Regions from separate parts of the Paenibacillus sp. p3-SID867 genome, predicted to be linked through region 2. Evidence: a T-box and tRNA genes for the amino acid it is inferred to sense, from the RefSeq annotation. Region 2 holds a T-box; the other holds one or more tRNA genes.
The links. A T-box is a leader RNA that pairs with one kind of tRNA and senses whether it is charged. The one in region 2 lies ahead of M4D81_RS13600 (arginine--tRNA ligase), so its partner is inferred to be a tRNA-Arg.

Region 1: it encodes a tRNA-Arg, which carries the amino acid that the T-box ahead of M4D81_RS13600 (arginine--tRNA ligase) is inferred to sense. The anticodon was not compared.

What each region holds. Positions count from the first base shown of each region.
Region 1 is NZ_JAMBDM010000015.1:61,081-74,223, forward strand. It holds gene M4D81_RS25920 (ABC transporter permease) at 1-525, shown strand, start outside; gene M4D81_RS25925 (ABC transporter permease) at 526-1,332, shown strand; gene M4D81_RS25930 (ABC transporter substrate-binding protein) at 1,391-2,443, shown strand; gene M4D81_RS25935 (hypothetical protein) at 2,675-2,845, shown strand; gene M4D81_RS25940 (PdaC/SigV domain-containing protein) at 3,066-4,139, shown strand; gene clpP (ATP-dependent Clp endopeptidase proteolytic subunit ClpP) at 4,681-5,277, opposite strand; tRNA gene M4D81_RS25950 (tRNA-Arg) at 5,440-5,514, opposite strand; gene M4D81_RS25955 (sugar-binding transcriptional regulator) at 5,775-6,818, shown strand; gene gap (type I glyceraldehyde-3-phosphate dehydrogenase) at 6,919-7,923, shown strand; gene M4D81_RS25965 (phosphoglycerate kinase) at 8,118-9,299, shown strand; gene tpiA (triose-phosphate isomerase) at 9,376-10,128, shown strand; gene gpmI (2,3-bisphosphoglycerate-independent phosphoglycerate mutase) at 10,129-11,673, shown strand; gene eno (phosphopyruvate hydratase) at 11,722-13,011, shown strand.
Region 2 is NZ_JAMBDM010000006.1:497-8,777, forward strand. It holds gene M4D81_RS13580 (DEAD/DEAH box helicase family protein) at 297-3,092, opposite strand; gene M4D81_RS13585 (acetyltransferase) at 3,269-3,736, opposite strand; gene M4D81_RS13590 (EamA family transporter) at 3,844-4,272, shown strand; gene M4D81_RS13595 (class I SAM-dependent methyltransferase) at 4,417-5,190, shown strand; T-box leader at 5,240-5,464, shown strand; gene M4D81_RS13600 (arginine--tRNA ligase) at 5,529-7,391, shown strand; gene M4D81_RS13605 (hypothetical protein) at 7,480-7,920, opposite strand; gene M4D81_RS13610 (GNAT family N-acetyltransferase) at 7,983-8,180, opposite strand.

The DNA.
Region 1 (13,143 bases), on a different contig from region 2:
TTTTTGATCCGCACCTATGCCTGGGTCCTGCTGCTTCGGACCCAAGGCGTGGTGAACAGCCTGCTGCTGTGGATGGGATGGATCGACGAGCCGATTCAGATGCTGTATACGTACGGCGCCGTACTGCTCGGGATGGTGTATAACTTCATCCCCTTCATGGTGCTGCCGATTTATGTGGCCCTGGAGCAGATGGACAAGCGCCTCCTGGATGCGGCCAGCGATCTGGGCGCTTCCAGGTGGAAAGCATTCCGGCACATTACCTTGCCGCAGAGCAAATCCGGCATCATGACTGGAGCGGTTCTGGTCTATGTCTCGACTTCCGGGATGTTTGTAGTTACGGATATTTTGGGAGGCGCGAAGTCCTCCATGATCAGTAATATCATTCAGCAGCAGTTCCTGGGTGCGCGCAACTGGCCCTTTGGAGCGGCGTTGTCGGTGATCTTTGTGATTACGTCCCTGGTGCTGATCCTGCTCTTTAACCGGGCGATGCAAGCCCGGCATCAACGCGTAGGGGAGGAGAGATAAGTGAAGAAGAAGAATCATCCGCTGCTTGGAATTCACTCTTTCCTTATGATGGCTTTCATCTATATACCGATCATCATGATCATCATCTATTCCTTTAACGACACGCGGCTTAGCGGCAACTGGGAAGGATTTACGCTTGAATGGTATGTGTCGCTATTCGAAAACCGGCACGTGATGGAAGCGCTGATGAACAGTTTGACGGTGGCGGTCATATCGACGATCGTTTCCACCCTGCTCGGAACCGCAGCGGCGCTCTCGCTTCGGAGTATGGGGCGCAGAGGTCGCAGCGGTATGAATGGGCTGCTGTATCTGCCGGTCATTATCCCGGATATTATTATGGGGCTGTCGCTGCTGGTATTGTTCAGTCAACTCAATATGCCGCTCGGTAAAACGACCGTTATTATAGCCCATATCACCTTCAGTATGTCTTATGTATATGTTGTAGTTACGGCCAGATTGTCTGGAATGGGCAAACAACTCGGTGAAGCGGCGCAGGATTTGGGAGCTACGCCTTGGCAGACGTTCCGGCACGTCACGCTGCCGCAGATTGCACCGGGCATTATCTCCGGCGCCTTGATTGCTTTTACGCTCTCATTGGATGACTTTATGGTCAGCTTTTTTGTCGCCGGCCCAAGCTCAACGACGCTGCCGATCTATATTTACGCTCAAGTGAAGCGCGGCATCTCGCCAGAGATTAACGCGCTGTGTACGCTGCTCATTCTGGTCAGCATCACGCTGATTCTGTTAGCCCAATATATTCTTAACCGCGGCAACGGACAGAAGAAACACAAAACATTACCGATTTAAGCGATAGAACGCTTTTTTCGAAATAAAACATGGAAGTGGAAAGAGAGGAGATATTGAATTGAAAAAATCAAGATGGACCCGCCTGCTGACGGCAGGCATGGTTGCGGTATTGTCTGTAGGACTGCTGGCCGGCTGCGGCTCGGATAAGGAGACGCTTCATATTTACAGCTGGGCGGATAATTTTGATCCCGAGGTGCTGAAGGACTTCGAAGAGAAGTTCGACGTGAAGGTAACCTACGACAATTACGCAAACAATGAAGACCTGCTGGCTAAAATCAAGGCTGGCGGCAGTGGATATGACCTCATTCAGCCGTCCGATTATATGGTCAAAACGATGATTGAATCGGAGCTGCTTGAGTCGCTTGATATGAATAATATCCCGAACTTCGTCAATCTTACGGATACTTTCAAAGATCCTTCTTATGACCCGGGCAATAAATATTCGATTGTCTACACGTCCGGTGTAACGGGAATTGCATATAACAAGAAGTATGTGAAGGACGAAATCAACAGCTGGGAAGACCTCTGGAACCCGGAATACAAAGGTAAAGTCCTGCTTCTGGACGACAACCGCGAAATGATTGGCATGGCGCTTAAGAAGCAAGGAAAGTCCAACAGCAGCACAGATGAAACGGAAATCACCGCAGCTGCGGATGAGCTGAAGAACCTGCTGCCGAATGTGTTAGCGTTTGATACGGATAACATCAAGCAGAAGATGATCCAAGAAGAGGGCTGGATTGCTACGGTCTGGTCCGGAGATGCGGCCTTTATTGCAGCTGAGAATCCGGATGTGGCTTATGTCGTGCCAGAAGAAGGGGCTACCATCTTCTCTGATAACTACGCGATTCCTAAGGGTGCCAAGAATAAAGAGCTGGCCGAGAAATTCATCAATTTCATGATGGAGCCTGAGGTCAGCGCCAAAAACTATGAATTTATCGGATACAGCAATCCGAACACCAAAGCGATGGAATTCCATAGCGAGGAATACCGCGCCAATACGATGATCAACCTGACAGATGAAGAGCTGGGCCGTACCGAATGGCTGGATAATGTCGGTGACTCGCTCTCGATCTATGATCGTTTATGGACTGAACTGAAGAGCGGTCGTTAATTATAGGGCTTGCATTTTCATATTTTTGTAATAAAAAGAGTCTGTCCCATTGGGGGCAGGCTCTTTTTTGTTTGTAAAGAATAGGCCCTTAGTCCCGGAATAGGAAGAAATAGCCGATTTATATGAATCAAACCACAACTTCGTGGCCCGTTTCGTTGTTATATATAAAGGAGGACGCAAATAACTTAAACCAGGTTTCGATACGTTTAATCAGGAAAAGGAGAAAGCGGCTTGAGCGATGTGATGGGCTTGTTGGTTATTGCAGGAATCGTTGCCGTCGCAGCAGCGGTGTTGTTTCTGAACATCTTCAGGAAAAGCGCGCTGTATCTGCTGTTATTGAGTATTCACAGCCCTCGTTGCCATCGGTTTGATTCTTCTAGCTTACGTTGTTCAAGGCAGTGAATTGCTGCTGCTTGCGGGTACATGCGCTCTCTTGTTCGGTGTATTTCTAAGCGTAAAAGCATTCATGCAGAAGGATTAAACGAACGTATAGGTCCCGAGGCATGGAATCAAAATTGTCATTGACTTTGTTACCAATACATTGAAAGCTTTCCTTATAATGATTAAGGGTAATAGATTAACAACTAACGGAAACTTAATTTAACAAAGGTGGAATTCTGATATGAATCCTAAATTACGTGTATGTGCATCATTAATTGCAACTAGCGTCCTGCTTGGCGGTCTGGGTTTGAGCGGACAGGTCATCGATGCAAGCGCCGCTAAGGCACCCGTTTCCGCCAGCCAAAAATCGTCGAAGAATGAAGTCGTACTGAAATGGAATGGCAAGACCCTGTCACAGAAAGGTCTCGTGCTGCACGGGGTAACTTATGTGCCGGCAACCGCTTTGCGGGACGGCCTGGGAATGCCTCTTAAATATGATGCAAAAAAACGTACGTATACACTGGGCAACGGTTATAACAAACTGAGTGCCATCGTATATGATTCAACTGAAATCGGTATTCTGGTGAACGGTTCGTATGCCGGCGAGCCTGGGGGACAGATCATTAATGGTCGTCTGTATGTGCCATTCAAAACGGTCAGCGAATACATGGGTGTTCAGGGACAATGGAACTCTTCCGTGAAAACACTCAGCATGACGCAGAAGAAACAGAACGACATTACGATCAAATCGGCTACGCTGAAGAAAAAGATTCAGGGCGTGGATGCCGTTGTGAACTATCCTGTAATCAGTGGACTTGCAAATGCGGAGGCGCAAGCCGAGATCAATAAAGTACTGAAGGAAAATGCGTCCGGCGTAATCACCGGTGCCGAAGGGAATGCTGAGGAATTCCCGCCATCGGAATCCAGTTTCCCTTACGAGTTCAGTGGGGATTTCGTGGTCCATTATAACCAGAATGATATCCTGAGCATTACAGCATACGATTATTCCTACACGGGTGGCGCCCATGGCATGACCTTCCGTAAAAGCTTCACGTTCTCCTTGAAGGATGGCAAGCAGATGAAGCTGGGCGATTTCATCAACATGCAGGGCAAGAACAAACAGAAGCTGAACAACCTTGTGCTGAACAAGCTGAAAAAAGAAGGAGGCTACCTCGGCGGATTTGAAGGCGTGCCTGCCGATGCTGATTTTTATGTGAAGGATAATGCTGCGGTGCTGTACTTCCAGCTTTATGAGTACACCGCGTATGCCTATGGATTTCCGGAGTTTGAGTTGAAGCTGAAAGAGTGGAAGTAAGAGCATACGGTAGCGGTTTGTGTAAACTGCAATCATTTATTTTCATACTATAGCTTGTTAGAAACATGATGTTGTCCTAATGTAACACTGTACTGGAACGAGTTACGAAAATCCCTTGATCATTTGAGTGTGGAGCGTGTATTCTCCTTACCTGCGATCAGGGGGTTTTTCGTTTACCTAGAGGTTCGCATCCGTGCATTATTAGGCTTTACGCAATCCGATTGCCCGTGCAAAGGAACCCTGCCCGGGCTTTCCTCTATTCCCCTCCCCACAAGTTAGAGGCAGGCCTTTTAGGAGGGGGATGTCCTTTCCGTCTTTATGTATTATTGAAAAAAACGTACCGAAGTGAGGGTATCCTTGGAGGAGCAACGCGTTCGCCTTTGAAATCGGGAAACCTCCCTATCCATTCATTCAAGTTTCCCGATTTCAACAGCGACCGGAGGGGATATTCTCACTATTTAGTACTCAAAGTTTTCAATGATCCAGAGGATAAGAAAGGGCAGGCACCGGATAACGGCGCCTGCCCTTTACTTCATTTCTTTTATAAGCCTTGCGGTGGTGTATTCTCTAATACTTGATCAATCAGACCGTATTCTTTGGCTTCGTCAGCCGTCATGAAGTAGTCGCGATCGGTATCCTTCTCAATGCGCTCCAGCGGTTGGCCAGTGCGATCGGACAGGATGCGGTTCAGCTTGTCGCGCATTTTGAGGATGCGGCGAGCACGGATCTCAATATCCGTGGCTTGACCTTGTGCGCCGCCGAGCGGCTGGTGAATCATAATCTCGCTGTTAGGCAGACCGTAACGTTTGCCTTTAGCGCCTGCGTTGAGCAGGAATGCGCCCATGGAAGCAGCCATGCCGACACAGATCGTCGAAACGTCCGGCTTAATGAACTGCATCGTATCGAATATCGCCATACCTGCGGTAATGGAACCGCCAGGACTGTTGATGTAAAGATGAATATCCTTCTCAGGATCCTCAGCCGACAAGAACAGCATTTGGGCAATGATGGAATTGGCGACCACGTCATTTACGTCGGAGCCGAGGAAGATAATGCGGTCTTTCAGCAATCTGGAATAGATGTCGTACGCCCGCTCACCGCGGTTGCTTTGTTCAACGACCATAGGTATAAAACTCACGTGGAAAACCTCCTCTTAAGTACCTCATATAAATACTGTTACCGTATTACCCACATGATAAACAATTTAAATCAAAAAGTCAAAGATAGTCAAACTATTGGGTAAAAAAAAGAGCCGTCATGGGCGCTTTAGGGTAATCAGTATAGAGAATAAAAGTTATAATGGCGCGCCCGCGAGGAATCGAACCTCGATCTCAGGCTCCGGAGGCCTACGTCATATCCATTGGACCACGGGCGCAAAAAAAATTAGCAACGAAGTTGATTATACCGCATCTATTTAAAAAATACAATAGCAGACAAAACTTTGTTCCTATTATATAGACGAGCCAGTACTTGGCCATAATGTATAAGAATGCCCGGGGCAGAGAAATATACTTTCGGACACTTGCAACCGGCATAATTATTGGTTAGAATAAAGGTGGGACTTAAAAAGTTCAACTGGGACATTTTACGACCAGCTAGAGAAGAGCCGAGACGAAGTTTGCAGGAGTGGAATGCATGCGTAACCTATTAGAAATACAAGAGCAGCTTCTGCCGGATCTGATGGACACTCTTAAACGAAGGTATACCATCCTTCATCAGATCAAGTTGTCCGGAATTGTTGGCCGAAGAACATTGGCTTCATCACTCTCGATGACCGAGCGTGTTCTCAGAGCAGAGACTGATCTTCTGAAAGCGCAAGGGCTGATCGAGATTGAAACGCTTGGCATGCGCATCAGCAGCTCAGGGATATGCTTGCTGGAGGAACTGGAGCCGGTCATGAATGAGTTATTCGGACTGGTTGAACTGGAAGAGAAGATTCGTCAGGCTTACGGGCTTCGTAAAGTGGTCATTATTCCCGGTGACAGTGAGTCATCTCCGGAAGTCAAACGTGAGCTTGGCCGGGCCGGAGCAAGAACGCTGCTAAGTTTTGTCCAAGATGGAGATACGATTGCCGTAACCGGCGGCTCCACGCTCGCCGAAGTGGCCGAGCAGATGTCCTCTTTGCCAGGCGGCGAACCGCTGACAAGCACTTGGTTTGTGCCAGCGCGGGGCGGTCTTGGGGAGAGCGTGGAGATTCAAGCGAACACCATTGCTTCCAAGATGGCAAAGCGCGTTGGAGCTGAGTACCGATTGCTTCACGTACCGGATCTGCTAAGCGAGGATGCCTATCAGTCTCTGGTGCAGGATCAGCATATCCAGGAGATCGTGGATGTGATCAGGCGCTGCCGAGTCATTATTCACGGCATCGGAGATGCCATGGAGATGGCAAGAAGACGCAAGCTGGATGAAAACTCTATTCAGAACTTGCAGGCAGATGGCGCGATTGCGGAATCCTTCGGCTACTACTTCAGTGAAGATGGTGAAGTTGTCCACAAAATGCTTACTCTCGGGCTGCGGCTTGAGGATATTATGCGGACAGAGACGATCATCGGCATTGCTGGGGGTCAAGGCAAGGGTAAGGCGATTCACGCGGTGTTGAAATTCGGACATGAGGATATTCTCGTTACCGATGAAGCCGCGGCACTGGAAGTCGAGAAGGAGATTGACGCCGGGATTTGAACCCACGGGCGTGCACACTGATTTTTCCTTATTGTTGTCTTGATTGGCTTAACGGCCAATCTTGAATATATAAATTTTACAAATATGGAGGGAACTACTCATGGTTAAAGTAGGTATTAACGGTTTTGGACGTATTGGACGTAACGTGTTCCGCGCTGCGCTGAACAACAGCGAAGTTGAAATCGTGGCAATCAACGATTTGACGGACGTAAGCACGCTGGCACACCTTTTGAAATATGACACAACTCACGGAAGACTTAATGCAACGGTTGAAGCTAAAGAAGGCGCACTCGTTGTAAACGGCCGTGAAGTGAAAGTATTCGCTGAGCGTAACCCTGAAGCATTGCCTTGGGCTGAGCACGGCGTTGAAATCGTTGTAGAATCCACTGGTATTTTCACAGCGAAAGACAAAGCTTCCGCTCACTTGAAAGGCGGCGCTAAGAAAGTTATCATCTCCGCTCCAGCAACTGACGAAGATATCACCATCGTTATGGGCGTTAACGAAGACAAATACGATGCAGCTAACCATACTGTAATCTCCAATGCTTCTTGTACAACAAACTGCTTGGCTCCTTTCGCTAAAGTTCTTGACGAGAAATTCGGTATCGTTAAGGGTATGATGACTACGGTTCACTCCTACACGAATGACCAGCAAGTGCTTGATCTTCCGCACAAAGATCTGCGTCGTGCTCGTGCAGCTGCTGAAAACATCATTCCATCCACAACTGGTGCTGCTAAAGCGGTTAGCCTCGTTCTGCCACAATTGAAAGGCAAATTGAACGGTATGGCAATGCGTGTACCTACGAAGAACGTTTCTGTAACGGATCTCGTAGTTGAGCTGTCCCAGAATGTAACCCTTGAAGATGTTAACGGAGCTCTGAAAGCAGCTGCTGAAGGCCCGCTGAAAGGCATCTTGAACTACTCCGAAGAGCCGCTTGTATCCAGCGACTACAATGGCGACCCAGCTTCTTCCACTATCGATTCGCTCTCCACTATGGTAGTTGGCGACAACATGGTGAAAGTTGTTTCTTGGTATGACAACGAGTGGGGCTACTCCAACCGTGTCGTTGACCTCGCTGCTTACATCGCAAGCAAAGGTCTGTAATTGATCTAGCCATACAATCGAAGAGGAGTTCCGTTTCACGGGTCTCCTCTTTGGTTCATGGTTTTTCCTTGTTTTCATGCCAGAGCACTGGGAAGAATAGACAAGATCCGGGCGCTGGTTAGCGATAGAGAGAGAAACGAGAGCAACTGCATGCTGTCGGTGAGGAGAATAGTTTTCTTAGGAGGAACGTGGAGATGAACAAGAAAAGTGTACGTGATGTAGAAGTAAGCGGCAAACGGGTGTTTGTCCGCGTCGATTTCAATGTACCGCTCGAAGATGGTAAAATTACAGACGACACTCGTATTCGCGAGACTTTGCCGACCATTAAATATCTGGTAGAGCAAGGAGCGAAAGTCATCCTGGCCAGCCACATGGGTCGTCCAAAAGGAGAGGTCGTTGAATCTTTGCGCCTGACTCCGGCAAGTCAGCGTCTGTCCGAGCTGCTCGGCAAACCGGTAGCCAAAGCGGATGAAGCAGTAGGAGAAGCCGTTAAAGCTCAAGTCGAGAAGCTGCAAAACGGCGATGTGCTCGTGCTTGAAAATGTTCGTTTTTACGCTGGTGAAGAGAAGAACGATCCGGAACTTGCGAAGCAATTCGCCGAACTGGCCGATCTGTTCGTGAATGACGCGTTTGGTGCTGCTCACCGTGCGCACGCTTCGACAGAAGGTATCGCTCATCATCTTCCGGCTGTATCGGGATTGTTGATGGAGAAAGAGCTGTCCGTTCTTGGTAAAGCCCTTTCGAATCCGGACCGTCCTTTTACCGCCATCATCGGTGGATCGAAGGTTAAGGACAAAATCGACGTGATCGACAACCTGCTTACGCTTGCTGACAATGTCATCATCGGCGGTGGACTTGCTTACACGTTCTTCAAAGCTCAAGGCCATGAAATCGGCCAATCTCTGCTTGATAAAGAGAAGCTTGATGTTGCACTCGGTTTCATCGAGAAAGCTAAAGAGCTGGGCAAAAACTTCTACCTGCCGGAAGATATCGTCGTTACGGACGAGTTCAGCGCAGACGCGAATACCAAGGTCGTTGATATCGACGGCATTCCTGCCGATTGGGAAGGCGTTGACATCGGACCTAAGACTCGCGCCAAGTATGCAGAAGTGATCAAGAACTCCAAGCTTGTCGTGTGGAACGGTCCTATGGGCGTATTCGAAATCGCTCCGTTCAGCAACGGTACTCGTGAAGTGGCACAAGCTTGTGCGGATACGGAAGCTTACACGATTATCGGCGGCGGCGACTCGGCTGCAGCTGCAGAGAAATTCGGTCTTGCCGACAAGATGAATCACATCTCGACAGGCGGCGGTGCATCTCTTGAGTTCATGGAAGGCAAAGCACTTCCTGGTGTTGTGGCACTGAACGACAAATAGAAATAGGCACTATATTGGATAGCAAGTGGATGAAGTTTGGACCCCGATTCTTCGGGGGAATAAAGGAGTGAATCGTGTGAGAACACCTATCATAGCTGGTAACTGGAAAATGTTCAAAACCGTTCCGGAAGCAGCTTCATTTATTGAAGATGTGAAAGGCAAAGCGGAAGTAGAAGGCGTGGAAAGCGTGGTTTGCGCGCCATTTACCAATCTTCCTGCATTGGTTGAAGCGGTCAAGGGCACGAACATCAAAATCGGTGCACAAAATCTTCATTTTGAAGACAATGGCGCCTTTACGGGTGAAATCAGCGGTTTGATGCTGAAGGATCTGGGCGTGGACTATGTCATTATTGGACACTCCGAGCGCCGTCAGTATTTTGCTGAAACCGATGAGATCGTGAACAAGAAGGTACATGCGGCATTCCGTCATGGTCTTCTTCCGATCGTATGCGTCGGCGAGAAGCTGGAAGAACGCGAAGCCGGCCAAACCAAAGACGTGTGCAAAGTACAAACGGAAGCAGCGTTCGCAGGTGTTCCTGCTGATCAAGCGGTTCATGTCGTTATTGCATACGAGCCAATCTGGGCGATCGGAACGGGCAAATCCTCTACGGCAGAGGATGCGAACGAAGTTATCGCTTATATTCGTGAACTCGTTAAAGGCCTTTACGGCGAAACCGTTGCAGAGCAAGTTCGCATTCAATACGGCGGCAGCGTGAAGCCTGAAAATGTAGCGGAGTATATGGGACAAAGCGACATCGACGGCGCGCTCGTTGGTGGTGCAAGTCTACAACCGGCTTCCTACATCGCACTCGTTGAGGGGGCGAAGTAAATGTCTGCTCCAAAACCCGTAGCTCTGATTATCATGGACGGTTTCGGGCTTCGCAACACCGAGGTGGGCAATGCGGTCGCTCAAGCGAACAAGCCTAACTACGACCGGTATTTGAAGCAATACCCGAACACCACGTTGACTGCTTGCGGTGAAGCCGTAGGCTTGCCGGAAGGTCAAATGGGGAACTCCGAAGTGGGTCACTTGAACATCGGCGCAGGCCGGATCGTGTATCAGGACTTGACCCGCATCACGAAGTCGATTCGTGAAGGAGAATTCTTCGAGAACGAAACGCTGGTGGAAGCCGTTCGCGCTGCTAAGAACAACAACAAGAAGCTGCATCTGTACGGGCTGGTATCCGACGGCGGCGTTCACAGTCATATTGAGCATATGTTTGCCATGCTGGATCTTTGCAAGAAGGAAGATTTTCATGACGTATACATCCATGGCTTCATGGATGGACGCGACGTGGCACCGGACAGCGGCAAGCAGTTCGTTAAGGATCTGATTGCGAAGATCGAAGAAGTGGGCGTTGGACAAATCGCTACGCTTTCCGGTCGTTATTATGCGATGGACCGCGACAAGCGTTGGGATCGTGTCGAGAAGGCTTACCGTGCCATGGTGTATGGCGAAGGACCGAAATATACGGATCCGCTGAAAGCCATCATCGAATCTTACGAGAAATCGGTTTACGATGAATTCGTAGAACCGACCGTGATTGTGAATGGTGAAGGCGAGCCGGTTAGTCTGGTGGAGAGCGGAGATTCCGTTATCTTCCTGAACTACCGCCCTGACCGTGCGATTCAGCTGTCCCAGGTGTTTACGAATAATGATTTCCGTGGTTTTGAACGAGGACCGAAGTTCCCGCAAAACCTGCATTTTGTATGCTTGACGCTGTTCAGCGAGACGGTGGAAGGCTTTGTTGCCTACAAACCGAAGAATCTCGATAACACGCTCGGCGAAGTGCTGGTTCAGCACAACAAGAAACAGCTTCGGATTGCGGAAACCGAAAAGTACCCGCACGTGACATTCTTCTTCAGCGGTGGACGCGATGTTGAGCTTCCTGGTGAAACGCGCGTACTGATCAACTCGCCGAAAGTGGCGACCTACGATCTGAAACCGGAGATGAGCGCTTATGAAGTGGCGGATGCTTGCGTGAGAGAAATCGAAGCGGATAAGCACGATGCGATCATCTTGAACTTCGCCAACCCGGACATGGTAGGTCATTCCGGTATGCTGGAGCCGACGATTAAAGCCGTTGAGACTACGGATGAGTGTGTTGGCAAGGTTGTTGAGGCTGTTTTGGCAAAAGGCGGGGTAGTTCTGATTACCGCTGACCACGGGAACGCGGACATGGTATTTGACGAGAATGGACGTCCATTCACCGCACATACTACAAACCCGGTTCCGTTCATCGTAACGGATGAGAATGTAACGCTGCGTGAAGGCGGTATTCTTGCCGACATCGCGCCAACCATTCTCGACCTGATGGGTCTGCCGAAGCCGGATGAAATGACGGGAACTTCCATGATTGCAGCACGTAAATAAGTGGTTCATAATGGAACATAAACATAACATTAAAAGGAGACTATACACATGACTATTATTTCTGATGTATATGCACGCGAAGTCCTTGACTCCCGTGGCAATCCAACCGTAGAGGTTGAAGTATACCTGGAATCCGGTGCAATCGGTCGCGCGATCGTTCCATCCGGTGCTTCCACTGGCGTTCACGAAGCCGTTGAGCTCCGCGACGACGACAAATCCCGTTACCTGGGCAAAGGCGTTCTGAAAGCCGTTGAGAACGTGAACGAAATCATCGCGCCTGAAGTGATTGGCATGGACGCTCTGGACCAGCTTGGCATCGACAAACTGATGATCGCTTTGGACGGTACGCCGAACAAAGGCAAATTGGGTGCGAACGCAATTCTGGCCGTATCCATGGCTGTAGCTCGCGCTGCTGCTGATGCATTGGATCTTCCACTGTATGTTTACCTTGGCGGATTCAACGCAAAACAACTTCCAGTACCTATGATGAACATCGTTAACGGTGGCGCTCACGCGGACAACAACGTTGACGTTCAAGAATTCATGGTATTGCCTGTTGGCGCACCTAGCTTCAAAGAAGCGCTTCGCATGGGCGCGGAAATCTTCCACAACCTGAAATCCGTTCTGAAGGGCAAAGGCCTGAACACAGCGGTTGGTGACGAGGGCGGCTTCGCTCCTAACTTCACGTCTAACGAAGATGCACTGTCTTCCATCATCGAAGCGATCGAAAAAGCCGGCTACAAGCCAGGTGAAGATGTATTACTGGGTATGGACGTTGCTTCCACCGAGTTCTTCAAAGATGGCAAGTATGTTCTGGAAGGCGAAGGCAAATCCTTCACGCCGGCAGAATTCGTGGACTTGCTCGCTTCTTGGGTAGACAAATACCCAATCGTAACCATCGAAGACGGATGCTCCGAGGACGATTGGGAAGGTTGGAAATTGCTCACCGAGAAATTGGGTAACAAAATTCAACTCGTGGGTGACGACCTGTTCGTTACCAACACCGAGCGTCTGGAAAAAGGTATCAACGAAGGCATCGGTAACTCCATCCTGATCAAAGTAAACCAAATCGGTACATTGACTGAAACGTTCGATGCGATCGAAATGGCAAAACGCGCAGGATATACGGCTGTTATCTCCCACCGTTCCGGTGAGTCCGAGGACAGCACCATCGCTGATATCGCGGTGGCTACTAACGCAGGTCAGATCAAAACGGGTGCTCCTTCCCGTACGGACCGTGTGGCGAAATACAACCAATTGCTTCGCATCGAAGACCAATTGGGCGAGCTTGCTCAATACAACGGCTTGAAGTCGTTCTACAACTTGAAGCGCAAATAATTGAAATAAGAGAAAGCCCGGCTCCTGCTTTTGAGGGAGCTGGGCTTTTTTGCATTAATTTGAGGGGATGCAGGGTTGTGGGGCTGCACACTTTGTTATCATGCCGAGGGGCGGTACGTATATCGTCTCCGG
Region 2 (8,281 bases):
GTCTAAGGGGATATGAACCCCAAAGTCGATCCTAAAACACCCCACACGAAACACAAACTCTAACGGACCGTAGGTTCGTTATTTCTGATAAAACGGTCCAATTTAGAATTTAACGGACACCTCAGCCGTTATTTCGCTATTTCATAGACAAATTGCCCTCATTTTTCCTAAATAACGGACTTCAGGTCCGTTACCAAACCTGTAAGAGCGTTTTCCCCGCAAATAACGGACCCTGTGTCCGTTAAAACAACGCATACCCGCCACTTGCTCAATAAGCTTCTGCGAACAGTCCTGTCCTATCGCCAAGCACTGACCCGCTCCGATTTCTTCACGAAAATGGAAGACAATGCTCTCGCTCGCGCGGTCAGAAGTATTTTCCTTCCTTCGGGGGTGCGAGTATAGACCAGTTCGGCAGGGCCGATATGCTTGCGCCACAGCTGGGCAAACCGTTCCGCGTGTTCTTTGCGGCGACCGATTTCCTCCGGCACGGCATGGTAATCCCGTTTCTTCAGAAACCAGCTTCGCGATTCGCGGTATAGAAGATAACGCGGGTTATCGATCGGGTCCAGCACCTGCTGCAGCGAATCCAAAAAGAGTGTTTTTTCCTGAGTGGTTCCGTCCATCAGCCAACACGTGACGGTTCCCCCCACTTCCTCCGCTTTCAATCGATGAAGGCTTGGCACAGATTCGACCAGCTTCATATCGAACAGGGCCGTATAAACGACGAGACCAACCTCACGGATACTTCGCTCCAGCGACTGATGCCGCGCCAGCATTTTGATGGCTTTATATACCCATGGGCTTGATACGAGTAAGGCAACGGCAACCGGGATTAGTATATTGAACCAGGCCGGCGCGTCCGATTGGAACAAACGCGGAGACGTTAACGTCTCGCTGAAGGAACCCAATCCCAGACCAACGGCGAACAGGAGTACGGCTTTCACCGTATGAGAAAATACGACAGGCCTAGGGATGCTCTCTCGATCCGCCGTCAGTTCTTCCGTCATGGAGCTGTGAAGGGCAATCGCCGAATCCCAACGCCCCTTCAGAAGATGCCGCTGCTTCGCACGCTCCAATGTGTCGCGGTTATAATCGTTAATGCTGTCTGCGGTTTGTCTTTTCCGAAGATCAAGGCCCATGCGCTCCAAGCCCGACTCTATGGTCTGGTGCGAGATCGATAAACCTACGAGAGATCGAAATCTGCGGGCAAGCGAGCCCAAATCTTCGCCGCCGCCGCTCTTGGCTGTATCTATGCAGGCCAGATGCCAGATCGCTCCGGTTTTATCGGGATTCCCGCGCTGCGCCCGAATCGCCCGCCCTCTCATCTGGTTGGACAGCATGAACGAACCGACATATGATGCCATGACCAAGGAATTGATTCCGGGGGCATCCCACCCCTCACCCAGAAGAGCCGCCGTACCAACCAGCACCCGGATTTCTCCCTCCGAAAACACTTCCGTTATGATTGCGACGATAGCCGAGCGATTCGCATCACGAACATCAATCGTTATATAGCGGCTGTCGTGAGCAAGCGGGCGCTCCGATAAGTGAAGACCTCGCCGAACGGCACAAACCCTGGCTAAAGGCACAGCCTTTGCCGGCAGCACAACAAAGGAGCCGGTCAGAATTCCGATAGGCAGCTCATGCTCGCTGTGCGAACTGTTTTTCTCAGCCAGTTGCCTCCTGATTAACTCGAAAATGGGGACAACGCCGAGCCGATGAAGCGGCTTCTCGTCAGCTGCATCCTTCGGCAGGTCCTCCTTACGGATATAATCGGTCAAAATCACCATCCGCAAGTTCTCCCCCAGCATGGAACGCTCGAAATCAAGAATACGGCCGATGCCGTGTAATTTCGAAACGCTCTGGACCAGCATTTTGTCAAATGCCGGCGTAGAACGCATATAAACCCTTCGACGTTCAATCATGCCCATTCGGCTGAGCCTCTTTTGTAAACCCTTTAACTCCGGCAGCTCACGATCCATATGCGGATCCTTATACAGCATGCCACTAAGGAGTTCCTCCAACCACTCTTCCAAAAAATCGGGCGTTTCCTTCTCCTTCATTCCGAGCAGCTTCACCGCTTCCTTCCAGATGGGCTGATTGGCGGCACGCAGATAAAGCACCATGCTGGAGTAATACTCGGGCGAGGATAATATTTCTTCGGTATACGTTTCGGATTGCGTAATCCAAGGATGATTGACAATCAAATCCGCCAGGAACTTATCCCGGATCAGCTCGTCCTTAACCTGGGCTGCCTGCAGCCGAAACTCCCGGAGTTTAGCTGCCTCCTCTTGAGTAGGCGTGGTTAAACTTATGTAATCCTGATGCGGGCACAACTCACCATGACGGACCAGCTCCGGGACGCTAATCTCTTCGTCGATGGGACCGCAAAGCTCGATATACCGCTGCCATTCCCTTGGATTAACATCATATGGCGGTGTGGCAGTAAGGGCAATCTTCGTCGGCTGGCCCAGCATTTCGCACAGCTGCATAGCACTTTGCCACCAAGACATCCGGAGATGATGCGCCTCGTCAAAAATGACTGTATGATAACCCCGTTGCTTCAACAACTCCAAGGTTTCTTGAGCCTCGGTACCGTTCGTGATATCATCCTCGCCAGCGCTATCTATCACCTCCGCCTCAGAAGCTTCCATGACCATTTCGGGATCCCTGTTGTTCTCATCTTCAACCTGATGGGCATGCTCTATCTCCGCCGTGCCTTTCTTCCTCACAGAAGTTTGCTCCCCAGCATTACTAAGCAGGCTATGAAGGGCTTGATAGGTCGTAATCGTTACCAATGCCGGTCGCTTGAGCGAGGTAGAGATCCATTCGGGCTGTTCTTGATCGTCTAGGAATAATTCCACAAACCGGCTCGCCCATTGCTGCTTGATGGTGAGTGTGGGGGCCAGGATGATCGTCGGCCGGTTAATGCGCAGCATGATTTCCAGTCCAAGAACGGTCTTCCCCGAACCCGGCGGCGCCACCAAATGCAGATGCCGATTCTTCAGATGATGCTCCAGCCCGTGAAGCACCCTTTTCTGATAGGAGCGCCACGGATAACGAAACGACAGATTACTCGGAAAAAATTTCATGGATTCCTCCAGTTTAGATGCACCTCTTTCTTCTTCGGTGTGTATAGGAAAAACGTCTATCGACGTAAGTCCACAGAAGACAGACTGCGTGTAAAGGATGTTTTTCTTGATTATCGATTGGGTTCAGCTGCGCTGGAAACTTATAAATTCGATAATGTAAAATAGTGATCCATGACCTACTGTAATTCCATGTGAATAAGCGGAAACGGCTTCCCGGAGCCGTCCAGCTCGGAGCGGCCGATTTGCACGAAGCCGTATTTTTTATAAAAATCATGGGCCATGGGGTTCTGTTCATTCACATCGACTTGCAGCCTCCGCCCCTTGAGCTGTTCGGCATGCCGGATCAGCTTCGTTCCCGTGCCTAAGCCGTGATGGAGGGGATCCACAAACAGCATTTCGATTTTGGCGCCATCCAGCCCCATAAATCCAATCGGTTCCTGTTCGGTATTCAAGCAGACCCAGATTTCTACGGCTCTCAGCGCTCCATTTTGCATCATCTCATAATAAAACCGGATATCTTCCTCCGTCAGGAAATCATGCGTTTGGGATACGGCACGAAGCCATATTTCCACCAGCCGATCATGATACTCTTCTGTATAAGGCGCTATATGTAACACCACTTCATCCAGTCCCTTCCAAATCATTCGATCTCATCGATATTCATGATAATGTGTAAATTGCTCTATACTATTATAGTGGAATTCGGTACATTAATCAGAGACTTTATCTTTGTCAGGAAGGAGAGAACAACATGCCGTTATGGCTTATATATGCATTGCTGTCGGCGGTCACGGCGGCTCTTGTCGCCATTTTCGGAAAAATAGGCCTGCAAAACATCGATGCCAATTCGGCAACGGCGATCCGCTCTGTCATTATGGCCCTGTTTCTGCTGGGAGTCGTGGGGGTTCAGGGCAAATTCTCGGAACTCGGTGACATTCTGGTTCAGAAGAAAGCCTTAAGCTTCATTGTGCTCAGCGGCATTGCTGGGGCATTGTCCTGGCTGTTTTATTTTCTTGCGCTAAAATACGGCAAAGTATCGCAGGTAGGACCTATCGATAAATTGAGCGTTGTCATCGCGGTCATTCTGGCTTTTGTGTTTCTTGGAGAAAAGATATCCTGGATTAACGCAGCCGGCGTTGCACTCATTGCCGTTGGCGCTCTTCTGGTTGCCGTTAAGTAAGGTTCTACTTAAAACCGCTGCTCAGCGGCTTTTTGTTCGTTCATTTATTGTTAAAACCTATCAATATTATCACATTTATATATTTCTAATTATAAGATAAACATGTCACAATGAGGATAATTCATGGGTGAGGGAGTTGTTGTTATGTCAGAGCAAGTATGGAAAGCGCACGATTATGATCGGCAGTTATCGTTTGTCTCGGCTTATGGAAAAGACGTAGTAGAGCTTCTTGCGCCCCAACCCGGAGAACGGATTCTTGATCTCGGCTGTGGAACCGGTGATTTGGCAAATGAAATATCTGCTTCGGGTGCACATGTAACCGGCATGGATGATTCGGCCGAGATGATTGAGCGCGCCAAAAGCAAATACCCCGGGCTTACGTTTCTGACCGGAGACGGCGAGAACTTCGACACCGAATCACCGTATGATGCCGTCTTCTCCAATGCCGCCCTGCATTGGATGAGGGATGCTTGTGGTGTGGTACGCTCCGTCTATGGCGCACTCAAGCCCGGTGGCCGATTCGTAGCGGAGTTTGGAGGCAAGGGGAATATCGACGGAATTTACCAAGCTTTGAAAACGGTATTCGCCGACCATTATGGAATGGATGCCGACACCCGAAATCCGTGGTATTTTCCCAGCTTGGGCCAATATACGACCTTGCTTGAATCCCATGGGTTCCGGGTGCATATCGCCCATCACTTCGACCGTCCCACGAAGCTGCCTGAGGGCAAGGATGGCGTGAAGTATTGGCTGCTACATTTTGGCGATCGTTTCTTTGCTGGATTCTCGGCTCAAGAGAAGGACGAAGCCATTGCCCGTATCAGCCAAGCTGCACAGGCGACGCTCTGGCGTGAGGATGCATTTTATGCAGATTACAAACGCCTGCGAGTCTTTGCAGAGAAGGTTTCAGAATTTTAGGGTTGATTTTCTAAATAGAATGGTTAATAATATGAAAAACTTGAACATGTGATTTTCGTTGATTGGGAGAGTAACTGCACTTGACTTTAGTCCAAGCGAGCCGGGAGGGTGGAAACCGGTACAAAGTCGGCGGTGAAACGGACCCAGGAGATGGTCTTCCGAAATGAAATATCGTAGGAAGCCCCGGCTTACACCGTTATCGTATCAAGGTGGTTAAACCCTCTGTGGTTTAACAACAAGAGTGGTACCGCGAGCACAAGTCCTCGTCTCTTTAGGAGATGAGGGCTTTTTTTGATTTTTCTGACGTGTTTTGTTTATTTTTCAAAGGGGGATTTAACGTGTTAAGTCATTTGATTACTTCGAGCCTTCAGCAAGCTGTAAACCAGGTGTGTGAAGATATGGGCGTCCAACTGCCCGATTCTACTCCAATCCAGATTGAGCAGCCTGCCAGCATGGAGCATGGGGACTATGCCACCAACATTGCGATGCAGCTTGCGAAGCTGCTTCGTAAAGCTCCGCTGCATATTGCCGAGCTGATTCAAGCCGAGCTTGAGCAGGATACGACCTATAAACAGCTTGTCTATGCCACGGAGATTGTTGCCCCAGGTTTTATGAATCTGCGTATCGATTGGGAATATTGGGCTGGTCATCACTTTGAATTACCTCCGGCAACGAACGAGAAGATTGTCATTGAGCATACTTCCATCAATCCGAACAAGTCCGCCCATATCGGCCATCTAAGAAACTCCTGTATCGGTGATACGCTGGTCAGGCTGATGAGGAAGCTTGGTTACGAGGTGGAGGTTCATAATTATATCGACGACCTTGGCAATCAACTAGCAGATACGGTCGTCGGGATGCTCCACACGCCGCTGTCAAAGGAACATGCCCGGTTCGGCGATTACTGCTGGGACGTGTATTCAAGTACCAATAAGGCCTACGAAAGGGAGCCCGGGCTGGTCCAGCATCGGACCGAGGTTCTGCACGCACTGGAAGAGGGTAACCAGAATCTGTCCTGGATCGGACTGCTCGTTGCCGAGAGAATTGTCAAAGAGCATCTTGAAGAAATGAAGCAGTTCGGCATTGACTATGATCTGCTTGTGTGGGAGAGCAGCATTGTCAGAGAGGGGTTCTGGGCGTCCGCTTTCGAGCTGTTGAAGAACACGCCGCTCTTCCATCAAGAAACCGAGGGCAAACTTGCAGGCTGCTGGGTGCTCAAGCAAACAGGAACGGAAACCGTGGACGGTCCGGAGTCAGACCACAGCATGGATAAAGTGCTCGTGCGCTCCAATGGCATCCTGACATACACCGCCAAAGACATCGCCTATCACTTGTGGAAATACGGTGTGCTCTCCAACGATTTTGTATATAAAAAATTCACACACGAGGTTTGGACGACGAGCACTCATGGCGAGCAGCTCTCTTTCGGCAAAGCAGACATGGTCATCAACGTCATTGATTACAGGCAGCAGTACCCGCAGGCGATGGTGAAGCAGGCGCTGGAAAGCTTGGGATTCCATAAAGAGGCCGACAAGCTCCGTCATGTCAGCTACGGCGTCGTTTCGTTAAGCCCTTCCGCCGCTTCGGATCTCGGCATCGATACTTCCGACGGGAAAGCATCCTACGCGATGTCCGGACGTCAGGGGATCGGAATTAAAATCACCGAGCTTATCCATCAAGTTGCCAAGGTCATCGAAGACACCCGTTCCGATAAAAACGGTTTGTCCAGTCATACGATCGCAGCCGCCTCCATCCGTTACTATCTGCTTCGTTTTGCACTGCAAACCGAAGTGGTCTTCGATCTGAAGCAGGCCACTGAAATATCAGGAAATACGGGGGTATACCTGCTCTACTCCTACGCGCGTGCACTCAGCGTGCTCAATAAAGCGCAAGAAGCGGGTGTTTCGCCGTCGGTGCCTGCCCGGTTCCCAGCCATGGAAAAAGCGGAGCATGCGCTCCTTCGCCATATCAGCACCTGGCATGATACCCTGTACGCCGCCGGCCGGGATCTATCTCCAAGCGCCATCTGCAACTTTACTTATGAGCTGTGCTCCTTGTTCAACAATTTTTATTCGGCATGCCCAATTCTGAAATCGGCGGATGAAGTGCTCCGGTTCCGCGTATGGCTCACTTCCTTATTTAAAAACACTCTTGGAGAAGCACTGGATGTACTGGGACTGCCCACGCCAAGCCGGATGTAAATCTCCCTCTAACGAGATTAACGAATGACGCTGCACTAAAAAAGCCACCGTACGATTCATGTTGAATACGTACGGTGGCTATCATATATTACTGCAATCCTCTGACGGTCAGTCTGACCTGGACGGCATCTGTTGCAGGCTCTTCTTGCAGGGTCCAGTTGACGGCCAGCGCTTCCTTCAAGCGAGCGACCTGCTCCTCCTGGAGCTTCAGCCCCTCAATAATGCCTTCACCTACACTAAAATCAGATTCTGAGCTGATGTGGAAGGCTTCCTCCAGCCAGATCTTCAACCCGTTGCGGGTATTAAACGTCATTTTGTACCCCTCGGTAACGGCCTTCTCTAAATCTTCCCCATGTTCTTTTGCATAAGAGAACAATTCCTCATAGTGAAAATGACCATTGTTCGCGACTTGGAATCTCTCGACCTCACCCGAGCGCACAGCCTCCAGCAGCTCGGAGGTAGTTAGCCCCGATTTTTTGGCATGCTCCAATAAAATGGCGGTATTCTGTGAGATTTTCGTAAGCTGCATGCTCGACGCCTCCTCAATATGTATCGTAAAATACTTTTTTCTTCTATTATAAGACGAAACCGCTAGGATGTCAGACACTTCTCAAAACATAAGCTATATTCGCTCCCGATGTATTCACCGAACGGTTCAATCTGGGCATACCCCAGCTTCTTATAAAAATGAACGGATTCCTCCTGCGGCTCGCCTGTTTCCAGGCGCGAAAAACGATAACCCCGATTCTTCGCTTGCTCTTCCAGATAGAGCAGAATCCGAGAGGCTATTCCTCACCCTCACGGGACATTCTCGTCCCAGTCGGGGTACGGCCCTTCAGGCCGACTGCAATGTAATCCTTACGAAGCATAAGCTCCGACGAACCCTATTT